DNA from 3 places in the Actinoallomurus acanthiterrae genome. Region 3 is predicted to be linked to each of the others. Evidence: predicted binding sites of a transcription regulator. Region 3 holds the regulator's gene; each other region holds the start of a gene.
What was found. The regulator LexA, encoded in region 3, represses DNA repair genes until DNA is damaged. The targets are predictions, from matches to a motif close to TCGAACANNTGTTCGA.
Positions count from the first base shown of each region.

Region 1 (4,464 bases), 4.4 Mb from region 3:
CAGTCCGCCGTCTTGATGACGTCGAGGTTGTGCTCGATGACGATGACGGTGTTGCCCTTGTCGACGAGGCCGTTCAGCACGCCGAGCAGCTTGCGGATGTCCTCGAAGTGCAGGCCGGTGGTGGGCTCGTCGAGCACGTAGATCGTGCGGCCCGTGGAGCGGCGCTGCAGCTCGGAGGCGAGCTTGACCCGCTGCGCCTCGCCGCCGGACAGGGTCGGCGCGGGCTGGCCGAGCCGGACGTAGCCGAGGCCGACGTCGTTGAGCGTCTGCAGGTGGCGGCGGATCGCCGGGATGGCTTCGAAGAACTCCAGGCCCTCCTCGATCGGCATGTCGAGGACCTCGGAGATCGTCTTGCCCTTGTAGTGCACGTCGAGGGTCTCCCGGTTGTACCGGGCGCCGTGACAGACCTCGCAGGGCACGTAGACGTCGGGCAGGAACTGCATCTCGATCTTGATGGTGCCGTCACCCGAACACGCCTCGCAGCGCCCGCCCTTGACATTGAACGAGAACCGGCCGGGCTGGTAGCCGCGCACCTTCGCCTCGGCGGTCGCCGCGAACAGCTTGCGGACGTGGTCGAACACGCCCGTGTAGGTGGCCGGGTTGGACCGCGGGGTGCGGCCGATCGGCGACTGGTCGACGTGGACGACCTTGTCGAGCTGGTCGACCCCGTTGATCCGCTTGTGCCGGCCGGGCACCGTGCGGGCCCCGTGGAGATTCTTGGCCAGCGAGGTGTAGAGGATGTCGTTGACCAGCGTCGACTTGCCCGACCCCGACACGCCGGTGACGGCGGTGAAGACGCCGAGCGGGAACGCGACGTCGATGTCGCGCAGGTTGTGCTCACGGGCGCCCTTGACGACCAGCTCGCGCCCGCGCTGGCGCTTGCGGCGGGTCGCCGGGACGGCGATCTCCTTGCGGCCGGAGATGTACGCCCCGGTCATCGAGCTCTCGCTGGCCAGGAGGTCCTCGACCGTGCCGCTGACGACGATCTGGCCGCCGTGCTCGCCCGCGCCCGGGCCGATGTCCACGACCCAGTCGGCGGCCCGGATGGTGTCCTCGTCGTGCTCGACGACGATGAGGGTGTTGCCGATGTCGCGCAGCCGGATCAGCGTCTCGAGGAGCCGGTGGTTGTCCCGCTGGTGCAGCCCGATCGACGGCTCGTCCAGGACGTACAGCACGCCGACCAGCCCGGAGCCGATCTGGGTGGCCAGGCGGATGCGCTGCGCCTCACCGCCGGCCAGGGTCGCCGACGCCCGGTCCAGGCTGAGGTAGTCGAGGCCGACGTCGAGCAGGAAGCCGAGCCGGGCGTTGATCTCCTTGAGCACCGCCTCGGCGATGTGCTTCTCCCGCTCGCTCAGCTCCATGTTGAGCAGGAACTTCGCGCACTCCCCGATCGGCATGGCGGCCACGTCGGCGATCGACCGGTCGTTGACCGTGACGGCGAGGACGACGGGCTTGAGCCGCTTGCCGTCGCACGACGGGCACGGGATCTCCCGCATGTAGCCCTCGAACCGCTCCCGGCTGGAGTCGCTCTCCGCCTCGGAGTGGCGCCGCTGGACGTACGGGATCACGCCCTCGTAGGTCGTGTAGTAGGACCGCTGCCGGCCGTACCGGTTGCGGTAGCTGACGTGCACCTGCGTGTCGTGGCCCTGCAGGATCGCCTTGCGGGCCTTGGCCGGGAGCCGCTCCCAGGAGGTGTCGAGGTCGAAGCCCATCGCGTCGCCGAGCGCGCCGAGCAGCCGCAGGAAGTAGTCGCTGATGTGGCCGTTCGACCACGGCGAGATCGCCCCCTCCTCGAGGGTCTTCTCCGGGTCGGGGATGAGCAGCTCCGGGTCGACCTCCATGCGGGTGCCCAGGCCGGTGCAGTCGGGACAGGCGCCGTACGGGGAGTTGAACGAGAAGGACCGCGGCTCGAGCTCGTCGAAGGACAGGTCGTCGTACGGGCAGTAGAGGTGCTCGGAGAACATCCGCTCGCGCTGCTCGTCGTCCTCGGGCAGGTCGACGAAGTCGAGGATGACCGTGCCGCCGGTGAGTCCGAGCGCCGTCTCGATCGAGTCGGCGAGCCGGCGGCGCGAACTGTCCTTGACGCTCAGCCGGTCGACGACGACCTCGATGTCGTGCTTCTCGTACTTCTTGAGCTTGGGCGCCTCGTCGAGGCGTACGAGGTTGCCGTCGACGCGGGCGCGGGAGAAGCCCTTGGTCTGCATGTCGCGGAACAACTCGGCGTATTCGCCCTTGCGGCCGCGGATCACCGGGGCGAGCACCTGGAACCGGCTGCCCTCGTCGAACTCCATCACCCGGTCGACGATCTGCTGGGGCGTCTGCTTGGAGATCGGGCGGGCGCAGACCGGGCAGTGCGGGTGCCCGATGCGGGCCCACAGCAGACGGAGGTAGTCGTAGACCTCGGTGATGGTGCCGACGGTCGAGCGAGGGTTCTTGGACGTCGACTTCTGGTCGATCGAGACCGCCGGGGACAGCCCCTCGATGAAGTCGACGTCGGGCTTGTCCATCTGGCCGAGGAACTGACGGGCGTACGCCGACAGGGACTCGACGTAGCGGCGCTGGCCCTCCGCGAAGATCGTGTCGAACGCCAGGCTGGACTTGCCGGAGCCGGACATGCCGGTGAACACGATCAGCGCGTCGCGCGGAAGATCGAGTGAGACGTCTTTGAGGTTGTGTTCACGCGCTCCGCGCACGATGAGACGATCAGCCACGGCGTATTCGCTATCCCCTAGAGCCTGGTTGAGACAGGTCAGCTTCAGGCTAACGAGGAGACAGGCGGTTTTCTTCCGATCGCCCCTGACGGCGGGCTCCTCGTCGCAGCAGAACCGTACACGTGTTCGAAGAGAGATCGCCACCGAAACGCGGGAGGCCGGTGGGGCGGATGCGACCTTTACTCCGGCCCGTCGTCGAGGGCGCGTTCGAGGTAGCGCCCGGCCGACCGGCGTACGGCGTCGGCACCGTCGGCGGCGACGACCCGCCCCCACCAGCCGCCGTACACCCGCTCGAACGGGAACGGCTCCATGCGGCGCAGGGCGCGGCGGATGATCCGGGGGCGCTCAGGGATGAGATTGGGGTAGCTGTACATAAAGCTGACGTACCGGCGGTCGGGGACGACGGTGAAGATGTCGCCGGTCAGCAGCGCTCCGCTGCCGTCTTCGCCGTCGCGCCAGTGCAGCACCTGACCGCCCGCGAAGTGCACGCCCGCGTTCACGAGCGTGAGCCCGTCGCCGATCTCCTGGGTCTCGCCCTCCCAGAAGACGATCGACTCGTCGGGCCGGGCCACCCACTCCCGGTCGGCCGCGTGAATGTAGACGGGCGCGTCGAAGGCGTGCGCCCACTCGATCATCGAGCCGTAGAAGTGGGGGTGGCTGATCGCGATCGCGTCGACGCCGCCGAGGTCGGCGACCTGGGCGAGGAGGTCGTCGTCCAGGTAGGTGATCACGTCCCAGAGGACGTTGCCCGACGGAGTGCGGACGAGCAGGGCACGCTGCCCGATCGAGGTCTTCGGATCGGTACCGACGCCGACGATCCCCGGCCCCTCGTCGGCGACCTTGCCACGGTGCCCGGCGGCGTGGAGCTCGGCGATCGTGGTCCACTGCTGGCCGTCCCACCCGACGTACTGCCGTTCGTCCTCGCAGATCGGGCAGTCCGGACGGGTCGCGGCGTACTGCACCCCGCAGGTGCGGCAGATCGGAAGATCGTCGTCCATGGCCGGAGCCTACGTCCGGACGAGTCCGGGTCCGGGCACCGCCACGGGCATCCGCCGGACCGAGCGCCGAGCGGCACGGAAGTGAAAGGATGGACGGGTCCGCGGCCATGTCCCCGATGACCGGAGGGAGAGCGCGTGTCCTACACAGGCGATGTCGAGGTCGGCGGTCCCCCCGACGTGCGCGAGCTGCCCGGCCTGACGATCAGCAAGCTGGCCGTCGGGCCGTTCGACAACAACGCCTACCTCCTGCGCTGCACCGCCACCGGCGAGCAGGTCCTGATCGACGCCGCCGCCGAGCCGGAGCGACTGCTCAAGCTCCTCGGCGACGCTCCCCTCTCCCGCGTCGTCACGACGCATCGCCACCAGGACCACTGGGGCGCGCTCGGCGACGTCGTCGACGCGACGCATCCGTCGGTCGTGGCGCACCCCGACGACGCCGAGGTCCTGCCGTTGCCGGTGACCGAGCCGGTCCGGCACGGCGGCACCGTCCGCGTCGGGCAGAACACCCTGTCCGTGATCCACCTGCGCGGCCACACCCCCGGGTCGATCGCGTTGCTGTACGGCGACGGCGACACGCCGCACCTGTTCACCGGCGACAGCCTGTTCCCGGGCGGGCCGGGCAACACCTGGGGCGACGCGACGCTGTTCAACCAGCTGATGGACGACCTCGAAGAGCGGGTCTTCGGCACCCTGCCGGACGAGACGTGGATCTATCCGGGCCACGGCAAGGACACCAGTCTCGGCCGCGAACGCCC
Region 1 covers NZ_BAAHCO010000001.1:7,582,084-7,586,547, forward strand. The annotation lists gene uvrA (excinuclease ABC subunit UvrA) at 1-2,711, opposite strand, end outside; gene ACYVF7_RS35820 (MBL fold metallo-hydrolase) at 2,891-3,709, opposite strand; gene ACYVF7_RS35825 (MBL fold metallo-hydrolase) at 3,845-4,464, shown strand, end outside.
Region 1: a site for LexA is predicted at 2,826-2,841, ahead of uvrA (excinuclease ABC subunit UvrA). Genes of this name have one in related genera too.

Region 2 (4,464 bases), 280 kb from region 3:
CCCGCGCCCAGCCGAGCGTGAACGTCGCGGGATCGGCCTCGAAGGCCAGGCGCCGCCGGACGACCTCCGCCCGCTCCTCCGGGTCCCGGGTGGCCGTCACCTCCACCGTCAGGCCGAACCTGTCGAGCAGCTGCGGCCGCAGCTCGCCCTCTTCGGGGTTCATCGTGCCGACCAGCAGGAACCGGGAGGCGTGCCGGATGGAGACGCCCTCGCGCTCGACGTACGACTGCCCCATCGCGGCGGCGTCGAGGAGGAGGTCGACGAGGTGGTCGTGGAGCAGGTTCACCTCGTCGACGTACAGGACGCCGCGGTGGGCCTCGGCCAGCAGGCCGGGCTGGTACGCCTGGACGCCCTCGGTCAGGGCGCGTTCGAGGTCGAGCGAGCCGGTGAGGCGGTCCTCGGCGGCGCCGATCGGCAGCTCCACGAGTCGCGCCGACCGGACCAGCGTGCCGCCGTCCTCGCCGTGCGGCCCGTCGGGGCACTGCGGGTCCGGCGCCTGCGGGTCGCAGGAGAACCGGCAGTCCTCCACGACCGTGACGTCCGGCAGCAGCGCGGCGAGGCCGCGCACGATGGTGGACTTGGCGGTGCCCTTCTCGCCACGGACCAGCACGCCGCCGACGGCCGGGGAGATCGCGTTGATCAGGAGGGCGAGTTTGAGGTCGTCCAGCCCCGTGATGGCGGAGAACGGATAGGTGTTCACCCGGTGGTCGTCCTTTCCTCGGGTTAACGCGCCCGTAGGTGGTCTGGCATCGGCGACCGGAGTCTCCTGGCTCCCGGCTCGTCGCCCACCCTCGGCCTTCCGGCTCACGCCGTGGCCTTTCGTAAGGAAGAACTCCCCGGTCACAGTTGCGCGACAGCCCCGGATTCGCACCGGGTTCCTCCGCGTATCGCCGGGAGACAGCATGACATATCCGGTCTGGCCCGCGACACCGCAGGTCCGGAGCAGGGCCTCGGCGCACAGGCCGGCGCCGCACACCCGCACCGCCCCCCGTACGGCCGCCACGCCTGTACGGCCGCCGCGGCCGTGCGGTCGGGCCCGTGCCGGATCGACGTCGATCTGCTTGAATAGAACGCGTTCTAGTTTTGAGGAGGCGCGCGGATGAGGCTCGGCATCAACGTCGGCTACTGGCAGCGGGATCCGGAGGACGCCACCGAGACGGTGCTGGCGGCCGAACGGCTCGGCTATGAGTACGTCTTCACCGCGGAGGCGTACGGCTCCGACGCCTTCACCACGCTCGCCTGGTATGGCGCCCGGACGTCGCGCATCAAGCTGGGCACGGCGGTGGTCCAGATGTCCGCCCGCACCCCCGCCGCGACCGCCATGCACGCGCTGACGCTCGACGCGCTGTCCGGCGGCCGGCTCACCCTCGGCATCGGCGCGTCCGGCCCCCAGGTCGTCGAGGGCTGGTACGGCGTGCCGTTCGCCCGGCCGCTGGAGCGCACGCGCGAGTACGTCCGGATCCTGCGGGACGTCTGGCGGCGCGAGGAGCCGGTGACCTCCACCGGCCCCCACTACCCGCTGCCGCTGCCGCCGTCGGCGTACGGTCCCGGCCGCGTCACCGGTCTCGGCAAGCCGCTCAAGTCGATCGTCCATCCCGTACGCCCGCGGATCCCGGTCTACCTCGGCGCGGAGGGCCCGAAGAACATCGCCCTCGCCACCGAGATCGCGGACGGCTGGCTGCCCCTCTTCGTCGATCCGACCCGGATCGAGGCGGTGTTCGGGGCGTCGCTGGCGGGCCGCCGGGAGGGGTTCGACGTCGCCGCGACCGTGACGACGATCGTGACGGACGACCTGGCGACCGCGCTGGAGTTCGCCAAGATCCCGCTGGCGTTCTACATCGGCGGGATGGGCGCCAAGGACCGCAACTTCCACCTCGACCTGATCGGGCGGCTGGGCTACGCCGAGGAGGCCGTACGCGTGCAGGAGCTGTTCCTGTCCGGCCGGCGCGACGAGGCGATCAAGGCGGTGCCGGACGAGCTGGCCGACTCCATCTCCCTGCTCGGTCCGATCGGCCGCATCAAGGAACGCCTCCGCCTGTGGCAGGACTCACCCGTGACCACGCTCCTCATCGCCGGGGTGAAGGACGAGCCGACCCTGAAGGCCATCCGCGACCTCGTCGAGTCCTGAACTCCCTCGAGGGCGCGTCGTCAGTTCCAGGCGCGGGAGAGCATCCAGGTGCCGGTCTCCTGGTCGTGACGCAGCTCGTACACGCCGATCGCCCGGTCCGGAGTGGCCTCGACGCGCCAGAACTCCCGCTCGACGCCTTCCGGGGCCTCGGGGTGCCGCTCGTGCCACCAGTCGCGGGTGGTGACCCAGCGGTCCAGGACGCGCAGCACCGTGTAGAGCCGGCCGCGCCAGACGAAGCGCGAGGGCCTGCCGTCGCTGAGCCAGACCTCGACCGGGTCGCCGTACACCCGGCTCATCGGCCGCCACCCGGCGCGTCTTCACGCCCCGCGAACCCATCGCTCGCTCCGCCCACGCGGGCCGCCCACCTTCCGGATCGATGACAGGGAGTGAGCCTGGGGGAAGGCAGGCGACAAGTTCGAACATACGTTCGGAAGTAGCTTTTGTAAAGTGCCTACCGCCGGGCGATCTCGCGGCTCAGCGACCGAGGGAGTGCGCGATCGCTTCGGCGGCGCGCACGGGGTCGGCGGCGTCCGCCTGGCCGCCCCGGCCCCACAGGTACGACCAGGCGATCCGGGACGTCGGCATGGCGACCACCATCACGCTCCGCCCGCCGGTCGGGTCGACCACGCGCAGCATGGACTCCTCGGCCCCGACCAGCACGCCACGCAGACCGCGGACCTCGACCTCGCGGGCGAGTGCCTCCAGGTGGCGACGCCGCGGCCCGGACGGGGAATCCGCAGTGGCGGCCATGGGTTGCCACCCCTCTCGCGCTTGGACGATACGGCAGGAAGGGGTACGCCCTAGGGCGTTCAACAGGTAAGGTGCCATCCGGTGGCAAAAGGTGCCCAGATGGCAACGGTGAGTGACCTTCCCTGTCAGGATGTCCTCCCCCACTTTGACGTGCAAGTATTTTCGGACAAATAGATCAGACGGATTCGGCATCACCCGTGCACAGTTCAACGGCCCCTACGCGGTCCGGCCGAGGGTTTCGGCCTCACCCACCGCAGCCCACCACCGGTCCCCCCTCTTGTCGCCATTCCCGCAGGACGCTCGCCATGGAGGTGCCCCATGTCCGATGGTCGTAGCCCCACCGTTCGCCGTCGCCGGCTCGGGATGGAACTGCGGAGGCTCCGCGAAGCCGCGGGTCTCATGATCGAAGACGTCGCGAAGCACCTCGAGTGCTCGATGTCACGCGTCAGTCGCATCGAGACCGGCAAGTCGGTGGCGCGCATCCGCGACGTACGGGACATGCTCGACCTCTACGGGCTGCCCGAGGGCTCCCAGCGCGACCAGCTCCTCGGGCTCGCCAAGGACGCCCAGCAGCGCGGCTGGTGGACCGAGTACGAAGCGGTGCTGTCCACGTCCGCGGGCCTGGACACCTACATCGGCCTGGAGGCCTCCGCCGCCTCCATTCGAACGTTCCAGACCCATCTGGTGCCGGGTCTCCTGCAGACCGAGGAGTACGCCCGCGCGCTGATCAAGGCCGGCCCGGCGAGACCCCCGAGAACGTCGACCGGCGCATCGCGCTGCGCACCCGCCGCCAGGCCATGCTGCAGGAGCCCGGCCGCCTGGAGCTGTGGACCGTGATCGACGAGGCGGTCCTGCGCCGGCCGATCGGCGGCATCACGGTGATGCGGGCCCAGCTGATGCGGCTGCTCGAGGCCGCCGAGCTGCCCGGCGTCACCATCCAGGTACTGCCGTTCGCGCGGGGCGCCCACCCGGGCGTCGACGGGGCCTTCACGATCATCGGCTTCCCCGACCCCACCGACCTGGACGTCGTCTACATCGACTGTCCCGCCGGGAACATCTTCCTTGAGAAGGAAAAGGACGTCCGCCGTCACACGACCTGGTTCGACCATCTGCGGGCCGCCGCGCTGCCACCCGACGAGTCAGCCGAGTTCATCGCGGCAGCGGCGGACGAGTTCAAGAGTGCGTCCCCGTACCCGCGGGGGTGATTTATCAGAGAGGAGAGCAGGGGATGAGTGGCCACCCCGATCTCACCGACGTCGGCTGGCGCAAGAGCAGCCGCAGTTCCAACAACGCCGACTGCGTCGAGGTCGCCGTGATCGACGGCTCCGACGACTGACACATATCTCATGCCCAGCCGACCGCGGGAGTTCGCTCCCGCGGTCCCTCTCGGGTTTGCGCCGGGTTAAGATCGCCACATGCTGCCCTGGTCGGCCGAGCTCGCCGGACGTATCGACGAACACGAGTTCTCCAGCGATCTGCTGCGCGACAACCCTCTCGGCGACCCGCATCGGCGGCCGCTGTGGGTGTACGTCCCGCCGGGATACGACGACGAGCCGGACCGCCGCTACCCCGCGGTCTATGTGATC
Region 2 covers NZ_BAAHCO010000001.1:2,910,308-2,914,771, reverse strand. The annotation lists gene ACYVF7_RS14175 (magnesium chelatase subunit D family protein) at 1-700, opposite strand, end outside; cobalamin riboswitch at 760-881, opposite strand; gene ACYVF7_RS14170 (LLM class F420-dependent oxidoreductase) at 1,100-2,128, shown strand; gene ACYVF7_RS14165 (DUF6504 family protein) at 2,149-2,424, opposite strand; gene ACYVF7_RS14160 (hypothetical protein) at 2,603-2,878, opposite strand; partial or broken gene ACYVF7_RS14155 (helix-turn-helix domain-containing protein) at 3,197-4,083, shown strand; gene ACYVF7_RS14150 (DUF397 domain-containing protein) at 4,107-4,214, shown strand; gene ACYVF7_RS14145 (alpha/beta hydrolase) at 4,294-4,464, shown strand, end outside.
Region 2: a site for LexA is predicted at 2,544-2,559, ahead of ACYVF7_RS14165 (DUF6504 family protein). Genes of this name have one in related genera too.

Region 3 (4,464 bases):
CCAACGAGCAGGTCGTCAACGGACACTGTGAGCGGTGCGGCTCGCTGGTCGAGAAGCGCGTCCTGACGCAGTGGTACTTCAAGATCACCGAGTACGCCGACCGGCTGCTGACCGACATGGCGGGCCTGGAGTGGCCCGAGCGGGTGCTGCTGATGCAGCGCAACTGGATCGGCCGCTCGGAGGGCGCGGACGTCGCCTTCCAGATCGAGGGGCGCGCGGAGCCGGTCACCGTCTACACGACCCGGCCGGACACCCTGTTCGGCGCGACGTTCTTCGTCGTCGCCGCGGACGCCGCGCTGGCCGATGAGATCTGCGCGCCGGAGCAGCGCGCCGAGTTCGAGGCCTACCGCGACGCCGTAGGGCGCGAGTCGGAGATCGAGCGGCTGTCCGCCGACCGGGAGAAGACCGGCGTCTTCCTGGGCCGCTACGCGATCAACCCGGTGAACGGCGAGCGCATCCCCGTGTGGGCCTCCGACTACGTCCTGGCGGAGTACGGCCACGGCGCGATCATGGCGGTGCCCGCCCACGACCAGCGCGACCTGGACTTCGCCCGCAAGTTCGGCCTGCCGGTCCGCGTCGTCGTCCAGACGGGTGAGACGGACCCGGCCGAGACCGGGGTCGCCACCCCCGGCGAGGGCGAGCTGGTCAACTCCGGGCCCCTGAATGGCCTGACCAAGTCCGCCGCCATCCCGCGGATCGTCGAGGTCCTGGAGGAGAAGGGCCTGGGCAAGGCATCCGTCAACTACCGGCTGCGCGACTGGCTGATCTCCCGGCAGCGGTTCTGGGGCACGCCGATCCCGATCATCCACTGCGACGCGTGCGGCGAGGTCCCCGTCCCCGACGAGCAGCTGCCGGTGCGCCTGCCGGACGACCTGCGCGGCGCCGACCTGGCGCCGAAGGGCGTGTCGCCGCTGGCGGCGGCCGACAACTGGGTGAACGTCGAGTGCCCCAAGTGCGGCGGCCCGGCCAAGCGCGACACCGACACGATGGACACCTTCGTCGACTCGTCCTGGTACTTCCTGCGCTACTGCTCGCCGGACTACACCGACGGGCCGTTCGACGTGGAGAAGGTGCGCCGGTGGATGCCGGCCGACCAGTACACCGGCGGTGTCGAGCACGCCATCCTGCACCTGCTGTACGCGCGGTTCTTCACCAAGGTGCTGTACGACATGGGGATGGTGGACTTCACCGAGCCGTTCAACCGGCTGGTCAACCAGGGCCAGGTCATCCTGAACGGCTCCGCGATGTCCAAGACGACCGGCAACCTGGTCGACCTGGGCGAGCAGATCGCCGAGTACGGCGTCGACGCCGTGCGGCTGACGATGCTCTTCTCCGGCCCGCCGGAGGACGACATCGACTGGGCCGACGTGTCCCCGTCCGGTTCGGTGAAGTTCCTGGCTCGCGTGCACCGGGTCGCCGCCGACGTGACCTCCGAGCCCGGGGCCGACCCGGCGGCCGGGGACGTCGAGCTGCGCAAGATGACGCACCGGACGATCGACGAGGTCACCAGGCTGGTCGAGGCGCACCGGTACAACGTCGCGATCGCGCGGATGATGGAGCTGACCTCCGCCGCCCGTAAGACGATCGACGCCGGCCCGGGAGGCGCCGACCCGGCGGTGCGGGAGGCGGCCGAGACTCTGGCGGTCATGCTGTCGCTGGTCGCGCCGTACACCGCCGAGGAGCTCTGGGAGCGGCTGGGCCGTACCGCTCCGGTGACCAAGGCGGGGTGGCCGACGGCCGAGCCCGCGCTGCTGGTTCAGGAGTCGGTCACCTGCGTCGTGCAGGTGGCGGGCAAGGTCCGCGACCGCCTGGAGGTGTCCCCGGACATCGCCGAGGGCGACCTGGAGCGGCTGGCCCTGGACTCGGAGAAGATCCGGGCCGCACTGGGCGACCGGGGCGTGCGTAAGGTCATCGTGCGCGCCCCGAAGATCGTGAACATCGTGCCCGCCTAACGGGCGAATCCACCCGGGTCGGTGCGATCTCGCCGACCCGGGTGGGATCACATCTTGCGCAGGACCGCCACCACGCGGCCGAGGATCGTGGCGTCGTCGCCGGGGATCGGGTCGTACGCCGGGTTGTGCGGCATCAGCCAGACCTTGTCGTCGCGCCGCTTGAGCGTCTTGACGGTGGCCTCGCCGTCGATCATCGCCGCGACGATGTCGCCGTTCTCCGCGACGGGCTGCTGACGCACGACGACCCAGTCGCCGTCGGCGATGGCGGCCTCGATCATCGAGTCACCGGTGACGTTCAGCAGGAAGTGCGTGCCCTCGCCGACGAGCTGCCTGGGCAGCGCGAAGACGTCCTCGACGGCCTCCTCGGCGAGGATCGGGCCACCGGCGGCGATGCGGCCGACGAGCGGGACGTACGCGGGGGCGGGGCGCGTCGAGGCCTCCTGGCCATTGGTGATCTCGTACGCCTCGTGCTCGGGCTCGGCGGCGACCGCCGAGGATCCGGGCATGCGGACGACCACCGCGCGCGGCCGGTTCGGGTCGCGCAGCAGGAAGCCCTTGCGCTGCAGGGTGCGGAGCTGGTGGGAGACGCTCGAGGTGCTGGTCAGCCCGACGGCCTCGCCGATCTCGCGCATCGAGGGCGGGTAGCCGCGCCGCTGGACCGAGTCCCTGATCACCTCCAGCACCTTGCGCTGGCGGACCGTCAGCCCGCTCTCGTCGCCTGGGCCGTCCGGCATTTCCCGAACCTTGCTCATGGTGTCTCCGATGGATGTCTTCTCGCGGTGACGCGCGGCCGCCGGTATTTCACTCCCGTAGAGGGACGTTATCGCTTCTCCGGGAAATGATCAAACAGGTGTTCGAAAAATGTGGAATTTTACGGTCCGGGGCTATGTTGCCTTTAGTTCGTACACGTGTTCGATAATAATTCTTGTGCGGGCGTTGGTGAAGGGCGGATGTCGTCATCGGGCGCCGGTGTGCCGAAGGGGGTGGTCGCCGTCGTGTGTCCGGGCGGGACATGGCAGGCTTGGCCGCCGGGGGTGCGCCCGCGCGAGAGCGCCGGCGCAATGTGATCCACTTCACCGTTTCGGCCGTCGGCGGCGTCTCCGCAGGTCAATGAGGGAGACGTGTGCCCTGGCGGCGGGTCGCCGCGCCCGGAGGAGGGCGCGACACGCCGTAAGAGGCGGCGGATCTCCTCGTGAGCGGGCTCTTCGCGTCAGGTGCCTCGTGTGGGTTGCGATGCCCTCGGTCGGGCTCTACGGTTGGACCACAACATCTAGTAGTTACATGGATGTAGTTCACCATAGGTTGTGGTTACAAGGTGAGGTTCGCGTAGAAGACGCGTGACTCGCTGTCAGGGGGAGGAGTCCGGAGGCATGCACTGCCCGTTCTGCCGACACACCGACAGCCGAGTCATCGACAGCCGGGCGACCGACGACGGATCCGCCATCCGGCGCCGTCGCTCGTGCCCGGAGTGCGGTCGTCGCTTCACCACCCAGGAGACGGTCCTCATGATGGTCGCCAAGCGCAGTGGCGTCACCGAGCCGTTCTCCCGGGAGAAGATCATCGCCGGAGTGCGCCGGGCATGTCAGGGCCGTCCCGTGAACGAGGACGCGCTCGCCATGCTCGGGCAGCGGGTCGAGGAGGCGATCCGGGCGACCGGGAACGCCGAGATTCCCTCGCACCAGATCGGGCTGGCGATCCTCGGACCGCTCCGTGAACTCGACGAGGTCGCGTACCTGCGATTCGCCTCCGTCTACCGGGGGTTCGAGACGCTCGACGACTTCGCCAAGGAAATCGAATCGCTGCGCGTGGCGAACGACGGCGACGCCCTGTCCTAGGGCGGCGCCCGCGCCGCGGGCTTGTACGGGTAATCCTGGAGGTGGGCCTGGTGTGCCCGAGAAGGGGGATGTCATGACAGAGACGGTGAGCGGCTCAGCCCGACGGGGGAAGGCGAGCCGCAAGGGCGTGAAGATGGAGCGCATCTTCACGCGGCCGGGCGTCCACCCGTACGACGACGTCAAGTGGGAGCGGCGCGACGTCGTCATGACCAACTGGCGCGACGGGTCGGTGAACTTCGAGCAGAAGGGCGTCGAGTTCCCCGCGTCCTGGTCCGTCAACGCGGTCAACATCGTCACGTCGAAGTACTTCCGCGGCGCCGTGGGCACCCCGCAGCGCGAGTGGAGCCTGAAGCAGCTGGTCGACCGGGTCGTCGGGGTCTACACCGAGACCGGCGTCAAGAACGGCTACTTCGCCTCCGACGAGGACGCCGAGATCTTCGACCACGAGCTGAAGCACGCCCTGGTCAACCAGGTGTTCAGCTTCAACTCGCCGGTCTGGTTCAACGTCGGCACGGCCTCTCCCCAGCAGGTCAGCGCCTGCTTCATCCTGTCGGTGGACGACACGATGGAGGCGATCCTGGACTGGTACAAGGAAGAGGGCGTCATCTTCAAGGGCGGCTCCGGGTCGGGTGTGAACCTCTCCCGCATCCGCTCCAGCAAGGAGCTGCTGTCCTCCG
Region 3 covers NZ_BAAHCO010000001.1:3,189,256-3,193,719, forward strand. The annotation lists gene leuS (leucine--tRNA ligase) at 1-1,952, shown strand, start outside; gene lexA (transcriptional repressor LexA) at 2,000-2,704, opposite strand; gene nrdR (transcriptional regulator NrdR) at 3,323-3,787, shown strand; gene ACYVF7_RS15550 (vitamin B12-dependent ribonucleotide reductase) at 3,861-4,464, shown strand, end outside.